Silvibacterium dinghuense: one gene and its partner. The protein of the gene in region 2 interacts with the protein of the main gene of each other region in a pairwise test. Links are inferred from orthologs where the notes say so. Each region holds a gene or a part of one and is shown on either strand. Other genes may lie near its edges.

Evidence for each region. Proteins that work in one complex are often made in the same cells at the same time.
Region 1: the proteins of ESZ00_RS13870 (region 2) and mrdA interact in binary tests that used the Escherichia coli proteins (3 or more experiments, as listed by UniProt). The link is inferred for Silvibacterium dinghuense from one-to-one orthologs.

Annotation. Positions count from the first base shown.
Region 1 is NZ_SDMK01000001.1:1,086,480-1,093,765, forward strand. The notes cover bases 2,472-5,471. They hold mrdA (penicillin-binding protein 2), read right to left. Parts: upstream 5,019-5,471; coding sequence 2,925-5,018; downstream 2,472-2,924. Other genes in these bases: ESZ00_RS04265 (hypothetical protein), read left to right, coding at 2,499-2,870; mreD (rod shape-determining protein MreD), read right to left, coding at 5,015-5,471. In the rest of the region: ESZ00_RS04255 (Rne/Rng family ribonuclease), read right to left, coding at 1-841; rod shape-determining protein RodA, read right to left, coding at 1,274-2,374; more of mreD, read right to left, coding at 5,472-5,533; rod shape-determining protein MreC, read right to left, coding at 5,537-7,270. UniProt on the Escherichia coli protein: Catalyzes cross-linking of the peptidoglycan cell wall. Responsible for the determination of the rod shape of the cell. Is probably required for lateral peptidoglycan synthesis and maintenance of the correct diameter during lateral and centripetal growth.
Region 2 is NZ_SDMK01000002.1:1,126,929-1,134,237, reverse strand. Bases 2,461-5,483 are described here. They hold ESZ00_RS13870 (penicillin-binding protein 1A), read right to left. Parts: upstream 5,108-5,483; coding sequence 2,813-5,107; downstream 2,461-2,812. Other genes in these bases: ESZ00_RS13865 (S41 family peptidase), read right to left, coding at 5,278-5,483; ESZ00_RS13875 (outer membrane beta-barrel protein), read left to right, coding at 2,461-2,763. Outside these bases: ESZ00_RS13885 (toll/interleukin-1 receptor domain-containing protein), read right to left, coding at 1-618; ESZ00_RS13880 (glutaredoxin family protein), read right to left, coding at 815-1,042; more of ESZ00_RS13875, read left to right, coding at 1,318-2,460; more of ESZ00_RS13865, read right to left, coding at 5,484-6,501; ESZ00_RS13855 (hypothetical protein), read left to right, coding at 6,941-7,309. UniProt on the Escherichia coli protein: Cell wall formation. Synthesis of cross-linked peptidoglycan from the lipid intermediates.

The DNA of each region.
Region 1 (7,286 bases), on a different replicon or contig from region 2:
CGGTCTCGATCAGCGTCGAGGGCTTGGGCGCAACATAATTGACCTTGAATGCCGGTGCGGCCTTGGTCTCGGCTTTGTCTTCTGCCTTGGGAGCCGGAGGCGTCATGCCGTACTTCCCGAGCGATTCGCCGGGCAGCAGAATGCGGTTGCTGGCCGGAGTGCCGCCAGGAGCGCCATGCTCGGGCAGGATCACGGTCTCGGACTCGATCGACTCCGCTACAGCCTCGGGCGACTCGATCTCGATGGCCGTAATTTCACCTGGCGCAGCCGTCTGCTCGCCCTGCTCTTCGCGGCTGCGGAACCCGCCACGGCGGCGGCCGCGACGGCCACGCCAGCGGCGCGTGCCGGACGGCGATTCCTCACCGTCTTCGCTTTCCGGCGCGGAGACAGGCTGAGAGGCCTGTGGTTCCAGAACAATTTCCTGCTGAGGCTGGCGGTTGCGGCCTTCATTCCGTTCGCGGCGTCCGCCGCCACGACCCTCTCGCTGCTCACCGCGGGACTCCTGGCCTTCTTCGCGGGACTCGCTCCTGGATTCGCTCCGGGACTCATTCCGGGATTCGCGGCGTCCCTGCTGGCTGCCGCCGACGCGGTCGAACTCCGCGCCACCATCCTGCTCCTCGAGGAAGTCGGTGACATAGAGGAAGGCATCGCGTTCCAGGCCGATGTCGACAAATGCCGACTGCATGCCTGGAAGCACGCGCGTTACCTTGCCTTTGTAAATGGATCCTGCGAGGGTGTATTCGTTCTCGCGCTCGTAATAAATTTCGGTGAGTTCGTCGTTTTCGAGAATCGCCAGCCGCGTCTCATGCGGCGTGCTCGAAATGCAAATTTCCTTTGACATGCTGCCTCTCTTGAGCCTGCGGAATCTCCCGCAAGGCAACGGCGAGACAGATCAGAGCGGAGGCCCGGAGAGAATCGGGGACGACGGAGGTATTGCCGTTTCGAAGAAGATTCTTTGCGTGAGGAATTGCCACCCTTGCCGGAGGCCCGGCGGGGCTTCACTTGAGAAACCAACTGTCTTACGGAAGACTTCCTGGCGCAGAGAGTTTGTGACCGCTTCAGCCAATTCTTTTGGCGGGGCCGTTACCCGTCTCCGTGCGCTCATTCCTGATCCTGCCCGGCCCGGTCATCTGTCCGGCCGGCTGAAGTTAAAAACCTTAAAAAACCTGTTTCCTGCCCTCCGTCCCGGCTTATCCAAAAGCCGCGAACGGAGCCTTGCACCAAGCTTCACATTCGGCAGAAGCGGACCCTTGCCGCCCTGCGGGCCGGGGACTCAGTTCACGAAGCGGCTCATGCGGACATTCATCACCATGCCCAGAGCGAGAAACGTGAACAGCACCGACGATCCTCCGTAACTCATTAACGGGAGAGGAATCCCGGTGACCGGCATCAGCCCGAGAACCATTCCGACATTGACCGCGATCTGGAAGATCAGCACGGCCACCACGCCCATAATCAGGAACGTGCCTGGGAGGTCCGAGGCTGTCTGTGCGTTCTGAATCAAACGCATCAATACCAGAAAGTATAGCAGCAACACAAGCACGCAACCCACAAACCCGTGCTCCTCGGCAAAGGCCGCGAAGATGAAGTCCGTATAGGGGATAGGCAGAAAGTCGCCCTGTGTCTGCGTCCCTTTAAGCGCGCCGCGCCCGAAGACACCGCCGTCACCCACCGCGATCAGAGACTGGCGGATCTGGTAGCCGCCGCCCTTGGGGTCGGCATCCGGGTTCAGAAAGCTCGTCAGGCGCGCCTTCTGATACGGCTTGAGGATCTTCGAGCTCGAAAACGCTACCCCCACCAGCAGCAGCCCGGCCAGGATGAGGATCGCCGCTTTCTTCCAGTCGATCCCACCGAGAAACAGGCCGGCCAGCAGGATCGGCGAGTACGTCAGCGCCGTGCCAAGATCGGGCTGCTTGAGCACCAGCAGCATCGGTACGCCGACCAGCGCCATGCCTTTGAAGATGTCGCCCCAGGTCAGTTCCTTGCCGGACAGCCCCACAAAATAGCGTGTGACGGCAATGATCAACACGAATTTCACCCATTCGGAGGGCTGAAAATGGATGCCTCCCGGGAGCTTGATCCATCGCCGCGCACCCAGCACCTTGGTCCCGACGGTGATAACCGCAACCAGGGACAACAGAAAAAAGCCGTAAACCCAGTGGATGATGTCGAGCAGCCGGTGATAGTCGATGGCCGAGACAATGAACATCGCGACAAGGCCACCTAAAATCCACAAAATCTGAGATTTATAGAAGCCGACAAACTTGGTGTGCAGGGTCGCCGAGTAAATCTCGAAGATGCTGATAATGGAAAGCAAAAGGACGAACCCCAGCAGGGTCCAGTCAAAGTCGCGAAAGGAAAGGAAGCGCCGCATCCGATGGTTTCATCCTAAATGACAGAGGCTACCGGACTCGCCGGAGGGTATCTGAAGACGAAAGTACCGTGCGATTCCTTCCAACACTTGTAACGGCAGAGAGCATCGGTGCCATAATCCAGCTATGAGTGTCGTCGAAGAGGTGCGGCAGGTATTTCAGGATCTCCTGGCGCCGGAACTGCGTGCCGTGGCAGAGCGGGTATCGAGCCTGGAAAAACGGCTGGATGACAACCGGGATGTGCTGGGACAGTGGATCGACGAAACGCGCACCGTGCTTGGGCAGAGGATCGAAGATACACGCGCCAGCCTGGAACAACGCATCTCTGCAATAGAGCAGAAGGTGCTGGCCGTGGATCTGCGCATCGATACGCTGGAATACACGCTCACGCAGCGTATGGACAGGCATTCGGAAAGCCTCAAACACGCCATCCAGCTGAGCCAGGAGCTTGTGCTCGACAAAATTACCGGCCTGCGCGATGCCCTGGACCTCGACTGACGCGTTTCCCGGATTGAAACCAGGCTGTCGTCGAAGCAGGAAGCCGCTTCTTAACTACCGCACCGCCTCCGCCAACGCGCTCGCTGCCGCCGCACCCTTGGCCGCCTTCGGCTCCTCCGGCACATGCAGGAAGAAATGCCCGGCATAAGCCGATTCCATCGGGTCTCCATGCTTCGCATGCGGATCGACCGGCTTGCCTCCAAAACCTGCAGGATCATCCGGTTGCGACCAGACCGCGCCTACCTCGACCGGCTGCACCTGCTGGGCGACGAGATTGTGATCCAGGCGGCGCTGCTTATCGACAAAGGCCTCAATCACCTTGGCCGCCAGGTGCGCCGAACCCGATCCCCAGCCGCCATGCTGCCAGAAGACCGCTACCACAATGTCCGGATTGCGCCGCGGAGCCATGCCCACGAACCAGGCATTGGCGCGCTGGCTCTTGATCGACGACACGCTGGTCGTGCCTGCACTGTGGTTCACAACCTGCGCCGTCCCCGTCTTACCTGCAAAATCGATCCCTTCCAGGTGCGAGGCGTAGGCCGTGCCGCCCCTGCTCGCATCCGTCGTCGCGGCCATGCCGTCGGTGATCGTCTCCCAGCTCTCCGGATCGATGGGAATTGTCACGTCACCCGAGCCGGGAAACGAGTCGAGGATGGCCTGACGGTACTCCGGCGGCAGCTCGCTCGGGAAGACCACGTGCGGCCGCTTGAGAACGCCGCCTGAAGCGATGCCTCCCAGCGCGCGCGCCAGCTGGATCGGCGTGGCCGCCACCGCTCCCTGGCCGATGCCGACCGAGACCGTCTCGCCCGCGAACCACTTCTCATGGAAGGTCTTGAGCTTCCATTCGGTCGAAGGCATTACGCCGGTGATCTCATCCGGCAGATCGATGCCCGTCTTCTGGCCGAAGCCGAACTCATGCGCGTACTTCGCGATGGTATCGATGCCCAGCCTCACCGCCAGCGTGTAGTAATACGTATCGCAGGAAAGAGGAATCGCGTTGTGGATGTCCACGTTGCCGTGGTGGTGGTCGCAACCGTAGAAATGCCCGTAAAAGCTCGCGCCGCCCTGGCAGTTCACCTTCAGATCCTGCGCGACATGCTGCTCGAGGCCCGCCACCGACATGAGGATCTTGAAGGTCGAGCCCGGAGGGGACTGCGCCTGGATCGCCTTGTTGAGCAGCGGATGGTCCGGATCGGTAATGAGCTTGTTCCACTCGTCGCGGCCGATCCTGACGGCGAACTGGTTGGGATCGAAGGTCGGCCGGCTGACCATGGCCAGCACCTCGCCGGTATGCGGATCGAGCGCCACAATCGCGCCCTCGCGGTCGCCAAGCGCATTCTCGGCGGCCCGCTGGATATCCATATCGATGGTCAGCTTCAGATTCTTGCCCGGCACCGAGCGCTCGGTGCCCAGCTTGCCGACTTCGCGGCCATGGCTGTCCACCAGCACATCGCGCGAGCCGTCCTGCCCGCGCAGAATCGCGTCGTAAGACTCCTCCACGCCCGACTTGCCGACCACGTCGCCCGGCTCGTAGTAAGCATAGCGAGGATCGTTCAACATCTCTTCGCTGACTTCGCCGACGTAGCCGATAAGATTGGCCGCAAAACCATCCTTGGGATAAAGGCGCCGCTGCTCATCGACCGTTTCAAGCTCGGGCATTTCGTCGCGGTGCGCCTCGATGAACTCCTGCTCATCGGGCGTGATGTCCTGCTTGAGCGGCAACGGCTGATACTTCGGTGCCGTCCGGTACTTCTTCAGGATGGCGTGGATATCATCCACGGTCATGTGCAGGCCGCGTGCGATCAACGGAAGATCGGGTTCGAGATTATGCCCCTGTTCCCGCACCAGAAAGGCCGAAACCGAGGGGTAATTGTCGACCAGCAGGCGTCCGTCGCGATCCAGTAACTGGCCGCGCGGGGCGAGAATCGGCACCTTGCGGACACGGTTCGCCTCGGCCAGCGCATGCCAGCTTTCCGCATTGACGACCTGCAGCCGCCAGAGGCCGAAGATCAGCACCGCCATCACCGCAACGATCACATATTGAAAGACCGTAAGCTTGATAGCCGGCAGATCGGCTTCCCGGGCCAGAAGATCCCTGGCATCCTGCCCCGCAGGCGGACGGCGGAATTTTTCGATGAACTGCTTCACTCGCGTGCCCTCGTACGATCCAGAAGCGCGAAGAGAACCACGGCGATCAGCGCATTGATGGCCGCGCTCAACAGCTCGACAACCCAGTTCCAGCCCACAGGCCGGGCCAGCATGTGGCGCATCAGCACCCAGTCGATGCCGTTATGCAGCAGCACGAAGCAGAAGGTCAGCATCAACCGGCTGCCGTGCGCCTCGGTATCGATGCGCGAGCCAAGCGAGGCCGCCAGGTAACCAATAAACGCCTTGCAGATGCCAAAGACACCGATGGGCTGCTGAGTCAGCGCATCCTGCAGGATGCCGATGACCATGCCTCCCACCGTAGCCCCGATGGCATTGCGCCGCGCGGTGGCGAAATAGATCACCACCAGCAGCGGCAGGTCGAGCATGCCGAAACGGGCAAAGTGCAGCGTAGCCAGCGACTGAATACCGATCGCCAGCAGCGGCAGCAGCACATAAAGATAGACCGGCAGTGTCCGTTCGTCGGCTTCCCGTCGTGTTGAGGCCATCAGAGCCATCGGCTAGACTCCCCTTCTCTGCGGTGTGGCCGGTTTCTGTTCCTGCGGAGGACGGCTGCCATCATCCGGCACCAGGACAGGACCGCGATGGACGGGCTTCTGCGCAGGCTTTTCGGCATTCGGAGCCGCCTGGTTGCCGGCCGGACGCGGAGTACCCGTATTCGGATGAGAGGGACGCGCCTCCGGACCATCCACAATGACATGCGTGGTGGAATCGGATTTGAGCGTCGTCGGATGTGTAGCCGCAGCCGGGCTGCCGGCCGGCAAAGCAGCCGGAGGAGGATGATGCACGGCAGCTGCCGGTGAGCCCGCCACATTATTGGCTCCGGACGTTCCGGCAGGCCGCGGCGTAGAAGAAGCTGTTCCGGTCGCACCACTGCCCGATACCCCGGTCTGTATCCCGGTCTGAGGCCGTGCCGCCGGGTGAGCCGTACCTGTGCCGGAAGCAGCGCCCGAAGCTGCCGTATGGGCGACAGCCGTCGTACCGGCCGCATGTGCCACCGCACCGGAAACTGCGCCCACAGGCGTCCCATTTCCCCCGTCCGCAGCGGCAGGCGCAGGTTTCGGCTGAATCTTTGCCGGAGGCAGCTCTTCGGTCCCTTCCTTCACCGGCACGGAGCGTGCGCCAGGCGTCAGCTCTGCAGCCGGCGGCGTCATATTCGGGCTGAATCCATCGGGATGCGCAGCCTGCGGAGGATGCAGCGGCTGAACGACATTGCCTGTCTCATCCACATTGCTGTCCGGATTGGTGTCGGAGGGCGCACCCTGATCGATGCGGTTCGGCAAACGCTCGGAAAGAATGTCCGAGGCCCGCTTCTGAGCCGCCACACCCTCGGCCTCGCTCTCGGCCAGATCCTTGGCCTCCTGCGCCGAAGCAGCATCCCCCATATTCGTGATGATCAACACCTCTTCCAGCTCGGAGAGATGTGCTGCCGGCTTCACGATCACATCCTGTAACGGATCGCGATCCGGGTCGGGCTGCATCTTTACGACCGTGCCCACCGGCAGGCCACGCGGGAAAATCTGGTCGCCTCCGCTGGTGAGAATCGTTTCGCCGGCCTTGATGCGCTCATCGGGCGAGACATTCACCACCTGAACACCGCCAAACGGCGCGCCCTTGAGCACGCCGCGAATGCGCGTGGTTTCGAGGATCACGCCAACGCCGCTGGTTGAATCCGAGATGAGCATGAGCTGGCTGGTCGAGGGGAAGACTTCCTTGATCCGGCCGACGATGCCATCCTGCGTCACCACCGGCATGTCCGGCTCGATGCCGTCGTCCGAGCCCTTGTCGATATAAACGATGCCCGACTGCTCGGTACCCGAGCTGCCCACCACCTGCGCGGGGACAGTCTTATAGATGTACTTTTCCTTGAAGCCGAGCAGGGCCTGCAGGCGCTGTGCCTGCTTTGCATCCTCGGCCACGCTGGCCTGCTCCAGGCGCAGGCGCTCGATCTCACCGTGCAGATCGGCGTTATCGCGGCGGACGTGGATCAGGTCGATGTAGCCCAGCCAGATGCCTTCGATCCATCCGCCAAAATTGCGCAGCAGCTTTTCCGGAGGCGTGATGACCGTAACCACGGCATAGCGCAGCATGCTCACCGCGCGCGGGTCGCCGGAGTCCGTAGTGCCGCCCAGGCTCTGGGGACGCTTGACCTGCACCGCCAGGGCGAGCAGCTGCACCACCAGCACCAGCAGGAGGACGAGGGCGTTCTTATATCGGGTGAAAAAAGATTCCATGCGACTGGAGCAGGCC
Region 2 (7,309 bases):
GCCGATGAAGGAAGCAAGCTGGTGGGCGGCGTGATCGACGATTTCGGAGGAGAGTGAAGTCGTGGCTGCAGGATGATCGGGCAGTGTGGCTGCTGCAGTTCCCGGAGCGGGGGATTGTGTCTGAAGAGCCGCCGGTGCTGCTCCGATGGGCGTTTCGACATAAGGACGCAGAGCGTGAACCAGTACCTGTACATCGGATTTCCAGCGTGCATGGGTAAGCTCGACGGCATTCCGGTATGCCAGTTCCCGCAGGTCTGAGGGCAGTTGCTCCGCGCGGGGCATGCGTGCGCCGCGAACCAGTATCGGGACTACAGGAATGTCCCGGCGCAGAGCCGAGGCCAGTTCCAGGCGAACAAAATCATCGGGATCTTCCAGACGCAAATGCCCATCCGCGTCGGCAGAAGAGAGCCATGTCTGGCCGATGATGGCAAGCAGAACCTGGCAGGAGACGATGCTCTGGTCAATGGCCTTGCGGAAATCGCGTCCTGGTTCGATGGCGGCAACATCCATAAAGACTGTGTTTTGCGGAAAGTGCAGGGTGAGCTCATCGAAGAGGCGTCCGGCCTCGCCTTCTGAGTCATTTCTCCGGTAGTTGAGGAAGATAGCGCGCAGGGCCAATCTCCGGCGTACAGAAATGGTGTTTGGAAAAGTAGAGCTATCTTAGCGAAGTGATCGCGAAATCGGCGAGTGCCGTAGAAGAGGAACCGGAGAAGTGACGGGGTGCAGAATAGGGAAGGGCTGGGGAAGGATGCCGCTATGGAGCGGCACGGAGGTGATTCGGAAAACGCGCCTGCGCCGGTATCCGGGGAGCGGGTTAGCCGAGAAGGATGCTCAGGCGGTCGGGATCGAAACCGATCATCACTTCCTCTTCGACGACGATCGTGGGGGTGCTGCGGCTGTTCAGCGCAACCAGCTCCCGCAGTGCTTCAGGATCTGCCTGTACATCCTTGTATTCGAACGGCACTCCGCGGCTCTTGAGAAATTGCTTGGCGGCAAAGCAGGGAGGGCAGCCGGGCTGGCTGTAGAGAACAACGCGTTTCATCCTTCAAGGATATCAATAGCGTGCGCTCGGTGCATGCAGGCTTACTTATGAAGCCTTTATGCCCTATTTAGGGCGTGCTTATGGCTTGCTCCGTAGATTGAGGAAGTGCGCGAATGATTCGCGTGCGCATACGTTCGTGGAGAGTCATGGGCTTCCTAAAGTTTCAACGGTTTTATTCTTCGATGTTTATCCTGTCCGCAGCTTGTTTTTCTGTACAGGCTTCTGCGCAAGCGGTTTCGGTGGTATCCAGTGACGACACGGTAGCGGGTAGCTCCGTGAGTGGAGATGCGAGCAGCGCCACGCCGGACGCTCCTGCGCCGCAGCGCGGATTCCTTACGCGCCTGGGGCACGCGTATCTCGATGACTGGACGTCCAGTTCGAGCACTGCGCCAGCCGCTCCGGCGCCCGAGCGCCGCGGTACGCCCGCACCGCTGAATTCTCCGCCCTTTCCGAGTGCCGACTGGCCAATTGGCGGTACGGTGGTGATCGGCGCACCTGACTACAACACCTATCCGCTGATGACGGCGATCAATGGCGCAAAAAGCCGGATCAAAACCTATGGCTGGTTCGATATTGGCTATAACGCCAGCACTTCGAATCAGGGGAAGTTTGCAAATGCGCCGGCAGCTTACGATGTCATTCCGAATTCGATTCAACTCGATCAGGCGGCGCTGTATTTCGAGCGGCTTCCGGATACGGTACAGAAGGATCACTTCGACTGGGGCTTTCGCCTTACCAGCCTGTATGGTCTCGACTACCGCTATACGACGGCGTATGGCGTCTTCAGCCAGCAGTTGCTCAAGAACAACAACACGTATGGCTATGACCCGGTGATGTACTACCTGGATTTCTATCTGCCGCACATTGGGCAGGGTACGGATATCCGTGTCGGCCGTTATATTTCCCTGCCGGATATCGAGGCGCAGCTGGCTCCGAATAACTACACCTACAGCCACTCGCTGCTCTATACGGTGGACTGCTACACCCAGCACGGTGTGAACGTAACCACCAAGCTGAGCGATCACTGGACAGTGCAAGGGGGTGTCTCAGGTGGTTGCGAAGCCGCGCCCTGGACGAAATATGCGAAGCTTACCGGCAATGCCTGTGCGGGCTATACATGGCATACAGGCGGAGACAATCTCTACTTCTGTGCGAACTCACTGAATTCGGCGAAGTATTCGTACAACAATATCTCCGCGTATTACCTCACCTACTATCACAAGTTCAATGCGACCTGGCACACCGATACGGAGGCCTGGTATCAGTACGAACGTGATGTTCCCAATCTCTGCTATGGGCTTAATCCCTGTATCAGCTACGGTGCGAATGCGAACGTCGGCGCGAATGCGGGTGAAATCACAGGCCCTTCCCTGATCACTGGCGCAAACGGCGCGCAGTGCAATCCTCTGGCAACCCATTGCTATGCTCCGGACTTTGCCGCAGTGAACTACATCGAGCATGAGTGGAACAACCATCACACCTCTCTGACTATTCGCAACGAGTTTGTGAACGATCTGAAGGGGCAACGGACGGGTACTGCGACGCTCTATTCAGAGCACATGGTCGGAATGAATTACTGGATCGGGAGTACGGTGACCTTCCGGCCGGAACTACGGCTTGATCACTCGTACGACAAACCGGCTTTCGATGCTCCAACAAACGGCGCTCCGACAAAAACCACGCAGCTCACCTTTGCAGGCGACCTGATCTGGCACTTTTAACCTGGGTTGCTGTAGGAGGAAGGCGCTGGCCGCAATGGCCGGCGTCTTTTTATCTGGATGCAGGCTGGGTGTTGGCCAACAGTGGAGCGGATAGATCGCCGGGGAAGTGTTCATCCGGTTTATCGGCGATGGCAGCGCGCATGAAGTCCATCCAGATCGGCAGCGCAGCGTGCGCGCCGGTTTCTTTGTCGCCGAGCGACTGGCGGTTGTCATAGCCGACCCAGACACCGCAGGTGACCGAGGGCGAGAAACCCATGAACCATGCATCCGTGTAATCGCTGGTGGTGCCGGTTTTGCCGCCGAGCGGATGGTGAAGCGCCATGGCATCGGCTCCGGTGCCCCCCGGAGCAATGACGGATTTGAGCAGAGTCATCATGGTGCGGGCTGTCTTGACGGAGGTGACTTCCTTCACTTCAGGCGCAGGCTCGGTGAGTGGGATACCGTCGGAGGTCGTGACCTTGCGGATCAGCCGCGGCGCGACACGGATGCCGTCATTCGGAAAGACAGAGTAGGAAGCCACGTGCTCGAGAAGATTGATCTCGACGGAACCAAGAGCCACGGGCAGAAAGGCCGGGATATTGCTGGTAACACCGAACTGGTGAGTGACATCGATAACCTTGTGTATGCCGACCCGCTGCGCGAGCTTGAGTGCGGGGATATTGCGGGAATCGGCAAACGCGCGCTCGAGCGTGATTGCACCGAGGAAATTGCCTTCGTAATTGTGTGGGGTATAGGAGCCGAAGGACGTGGGCGCATCGAGAATCATCTCGCCGGGCGTGGCGCCGTCTTCTACCGCCGCAGTATAGACGTAAGGCTTGAAAGAGGAGCCGGTCTGGCGCTCGGCCTGCGTGGCGCGGTCGAACTGCGACAGGTTGAAGTCACGTCCGCCGACCAGTGCGAGCACATCGCCGGTCGAATTATCCATGGCCAGCAGCGAAGACTGTGCGCCGCTGTCCTGCTCGAGCGTGCCGGAGAGCTCGTTGCCGGACTGCCCGGTGATATGGACATAGACGATGTCGCCAAGGTGCAGAAATTCAGGAGCGGTTTTGAACCTGGTCCATGACCAGCTCTCCGGAGTAAGGACGATGTCGCGATTCCCAAGCTTTACCGTCGCCTGGTAAGGCAGAATGCCGGTGACGAGCCCGTGCATGTACATGTCGGGAGTAGCAGTCTCTACCCAGTCCGGATGCCGGAAGGTATGGATGTCGAGACCGCCTGCGGGGACATTCAGCAGGCGCCCTTTCCAGCCATGGCGGCGTTCATAAGCCGCCAGTCCATCGAGGACAGCGCGGTTGGCCGTTTGCTGCAGATCGAGGTCCAGGGTGGTTTCAACTTTGAGGCCGGCTTCGTGAACGCGATCGGCGCCGAACTGGCGTTCCAATTCGCGGCGTACTTCTTCGACAAACCAGGGAGCGATGGAGTTGGGCGGCGGCTCAAGATGCAGGCCGAGCGGGGCCGTGCGTGCAGCATCGGCTTGCGCTGCCGTGATAGCGCCGTCCTCGAGCATGGCATTGATGACTTGATTGCGGCGGCGGAAAGCGCGATCCGGGTTCGAGATCGGAGAGAACTCGCTCGGCCCCTTTGGCAATCCTGCCAGCAGCGCTGCTTCCGGCAGGGTCAAATCCTTGGCATGCTTCGAGAAGTAGTACCGTGCCCCTGCCTCGAAGCCGAAAGTGCCATGGCCAAGAGCAATCTGGTTGGCATAGAGAGTGAAGATTTGTTCCTTGGTGAAGGCGTGCTCGATCTGAAGGGACAGAAAGATTTCCTGCAGCTTGCGGCTGCCGGTGCGCTCACTGGAAAGAAAGAGGTTGCGCGCCAGCTGCATCGTCAGTGTGGATGCACCCTGTGCGCGGCCCTTGGAAGCGATGTCGTGATAGATAGCACCGAGAACGCGGAAGACATTCACGCCTCCATGACTCTCGAAGTTCTTGTCCTCGATGGAGATGACCGCCTGCCGCAACAGGGGCGAGAAGCTGTTGTAATCGACCACGACACGCCGCTCGAGGGCAAAAGAGCCGAATGGGCGGCCATGCACGTCGTAAAGCTCGGTGATGGTGTCAGGCTGATAGCGTTCGAGATCCTGAATCTGAGGCAGGTTCACCGAGTACACCAGCATCAGGCCGCTGAGAGAGCCGACGGCAATGGCCAGCACGGCCATAAGAGCCAGAGCCACATTACCCGCGATTTTGCGGCGTTTTGCCTGCGGACGGCAGAAGGACGCGGATGTGCCGGCAGTGGTCTTGGAGGTGGTTTGGGCGGTGGTTTTGGGGCTACGGCTGGGAGCCGTCTTCTGCCGGGCTGGAGAGGCGGTGGGAGGGGGTGTCCATGGACCGCGTGATTTCAAAAGCTCTCCCGCAAGCGAATTAGCCGAACCGCAGCGGGTGCCCTGGTCCGGGATACATCAAGAAACGATGACTCAGAAAGTATGGTCCAGTTGCGGAGCCTGATCCAGGTGTGGTGCTGCGGCGGTTGCCGAAGTTCTACCGGCAACCGCAAGAGCCGCCGCGCTTGCGGTTAGGCGGCCTTTTGCTTCAGAACGTCAAGAGCCCGCGTGAGCTGGTCATCGGTGGTTGGCTGCACTCGCTCTGTGGGCTGCTCAGACTCGTCAAGGCTCTCCTCGGCGAGGTACTGATCGATGCTTTCCGTCACGATGATGTTCGGCGTGACCGCGGTGTCCTGAATCGCCTTGCCCGAGGGCGAATCGTATTTGGCTACCGAGAGAATGACAGCCGAACCGTCAGGTATCTCGATGGTCTTCTGGATGGCGCCTTCGCCGAAGCTGCGGTCTCCAACGAGGTCGCCACGCTTGTTATCGAGAATGGCGGCGGCGACGATCTCGGCCGGGCCGGCGGTGCCGTGATTGATGAGGATAACCAGCGGCGCGTCGGTGATGAACTTTTCCGGATCGGCGTTGAAGGTCTGCTTCGAGAACTTCTGGCCAGAGAGGGAGGCGATATTGCCGGACTTCAGGAACGCGTTTGCCAGCCGGATCGCCTGATCGGAATCGCCTTCGACGACATCGCGCAGGTCGAGCAGCACTTTCTTGTTGCCATTCTTCGGCATGGCCTTCAGCTTCGCTTCGATCTCATTGACGCGGTCTTTGCTGAGCGTTCCCGGCTTGAGATAGAGGATCGAGGAGTTCTCGTATTGCTGCTCGGCAAGCGGAGGAGCGGTGATGTTGGTGCGTGTCAACGTGATCTTCTGCGGTTCCGGCTTGCCTGGACGCACGATGGAGAAGGTCACATCGGTTCCCGGCTTGCCTTCGAGGCTGAGGCGGATCATGGCGAGAGACATATCGCTCGTAGACTTGCCGCCGATAGCCTCAAGCAGGTCGCCGTCCATGATGTGCTCTTCCTTATCGGCCGGGCTGCCGGGGATCACGGCAACGACGGTGGCATATCCGTAGCGCTTCGAGACCAGCAGGCCTACCTGTGCCGTTTCTTCGTTGGCATGCGCCTTATAGGCGCTGTATTCGGCGGGGGTCAGATAACTGGAGTCTGCATCGAGCGATTCCAGAAGGCCATGGAGGGCCCCGGTCGTCACGTCATTGATGCTAGGCTCCGTGACGTAGTCGCTCTGGATCTTGTGCAGAACTTCTTCATAGACGCCCATCTGGCGATAAACGCCATCGGCTTGCGAGCCGGCGTTTACGCCTCCTGTAAGAAAACCGCCCAGGAAGACGATGGCGACAAGAGCGACGGAGACGGCGAGGACGGAGCGTTTAAATGCTTTCGACATGGGCTGAATACAGAGGTCCGTTGCATCCGATGATACTCCAACGGAATCAGCCTGTCGCAGAGAGGGTGGTGCAGCAACGGGAAAGAGCGACGGGCTCATACCCGTAGGTCGAACTCAGCAGCACGCCGGACTGCTCCTTGCGGCTGTGCGCCCTTTGTATGCTTCAGTTTTTGGTGAGGAGTCACTGGTGGCGGCGGATGGAATCGAACCATCGACCTACGGGTTATGAGTCCGTCGCTCTAACCATCTGAGCTACGCCGCCAAACTGCTGATGTCGTGTTGACACTTCATTTTACGAAGCATTTGGCAGGTGGGTCAAATGCTTCGCAAGTGCATGGGAATATTGGCCATTCGCCTGTTGACAGAGGACAGTTTTCCACGGATGAATAGTGTCACTCCGGAATTGAAAGTATAACGTGAGGACTGCTTGCGCTTCTTCTTGAAATATCTGGAATTAATTCTCAGTGCGGCCGGAATTGTAGTCATCCTTGCGGTGCCGCTGCTGTTTTTCCACCAGCAGCAGTTACGCTGGGAGGCAGCTGCGATCGCTGCCGCGTGCGTTGGGGTGATTCACGGTGTCATCTTCTTTGTGGTGCGGCATCGGCAGCGGCTGGTTCGGCAGACTACGATCCGCGAGATGCGGTTGGTCGTCGAAGATATCGTGCGTAATCAGATGACCGTGGTGAGCCTGTCCGCCGGCTTAAATGTGGAGCCGTCCTCAGCAACCAGGCAAAGGGAATGGGCGCAGCGTTCGATCGATGCAGCCCAGGAGATTGGCCGGAGATTGAACGATATCGATGCTGAACGG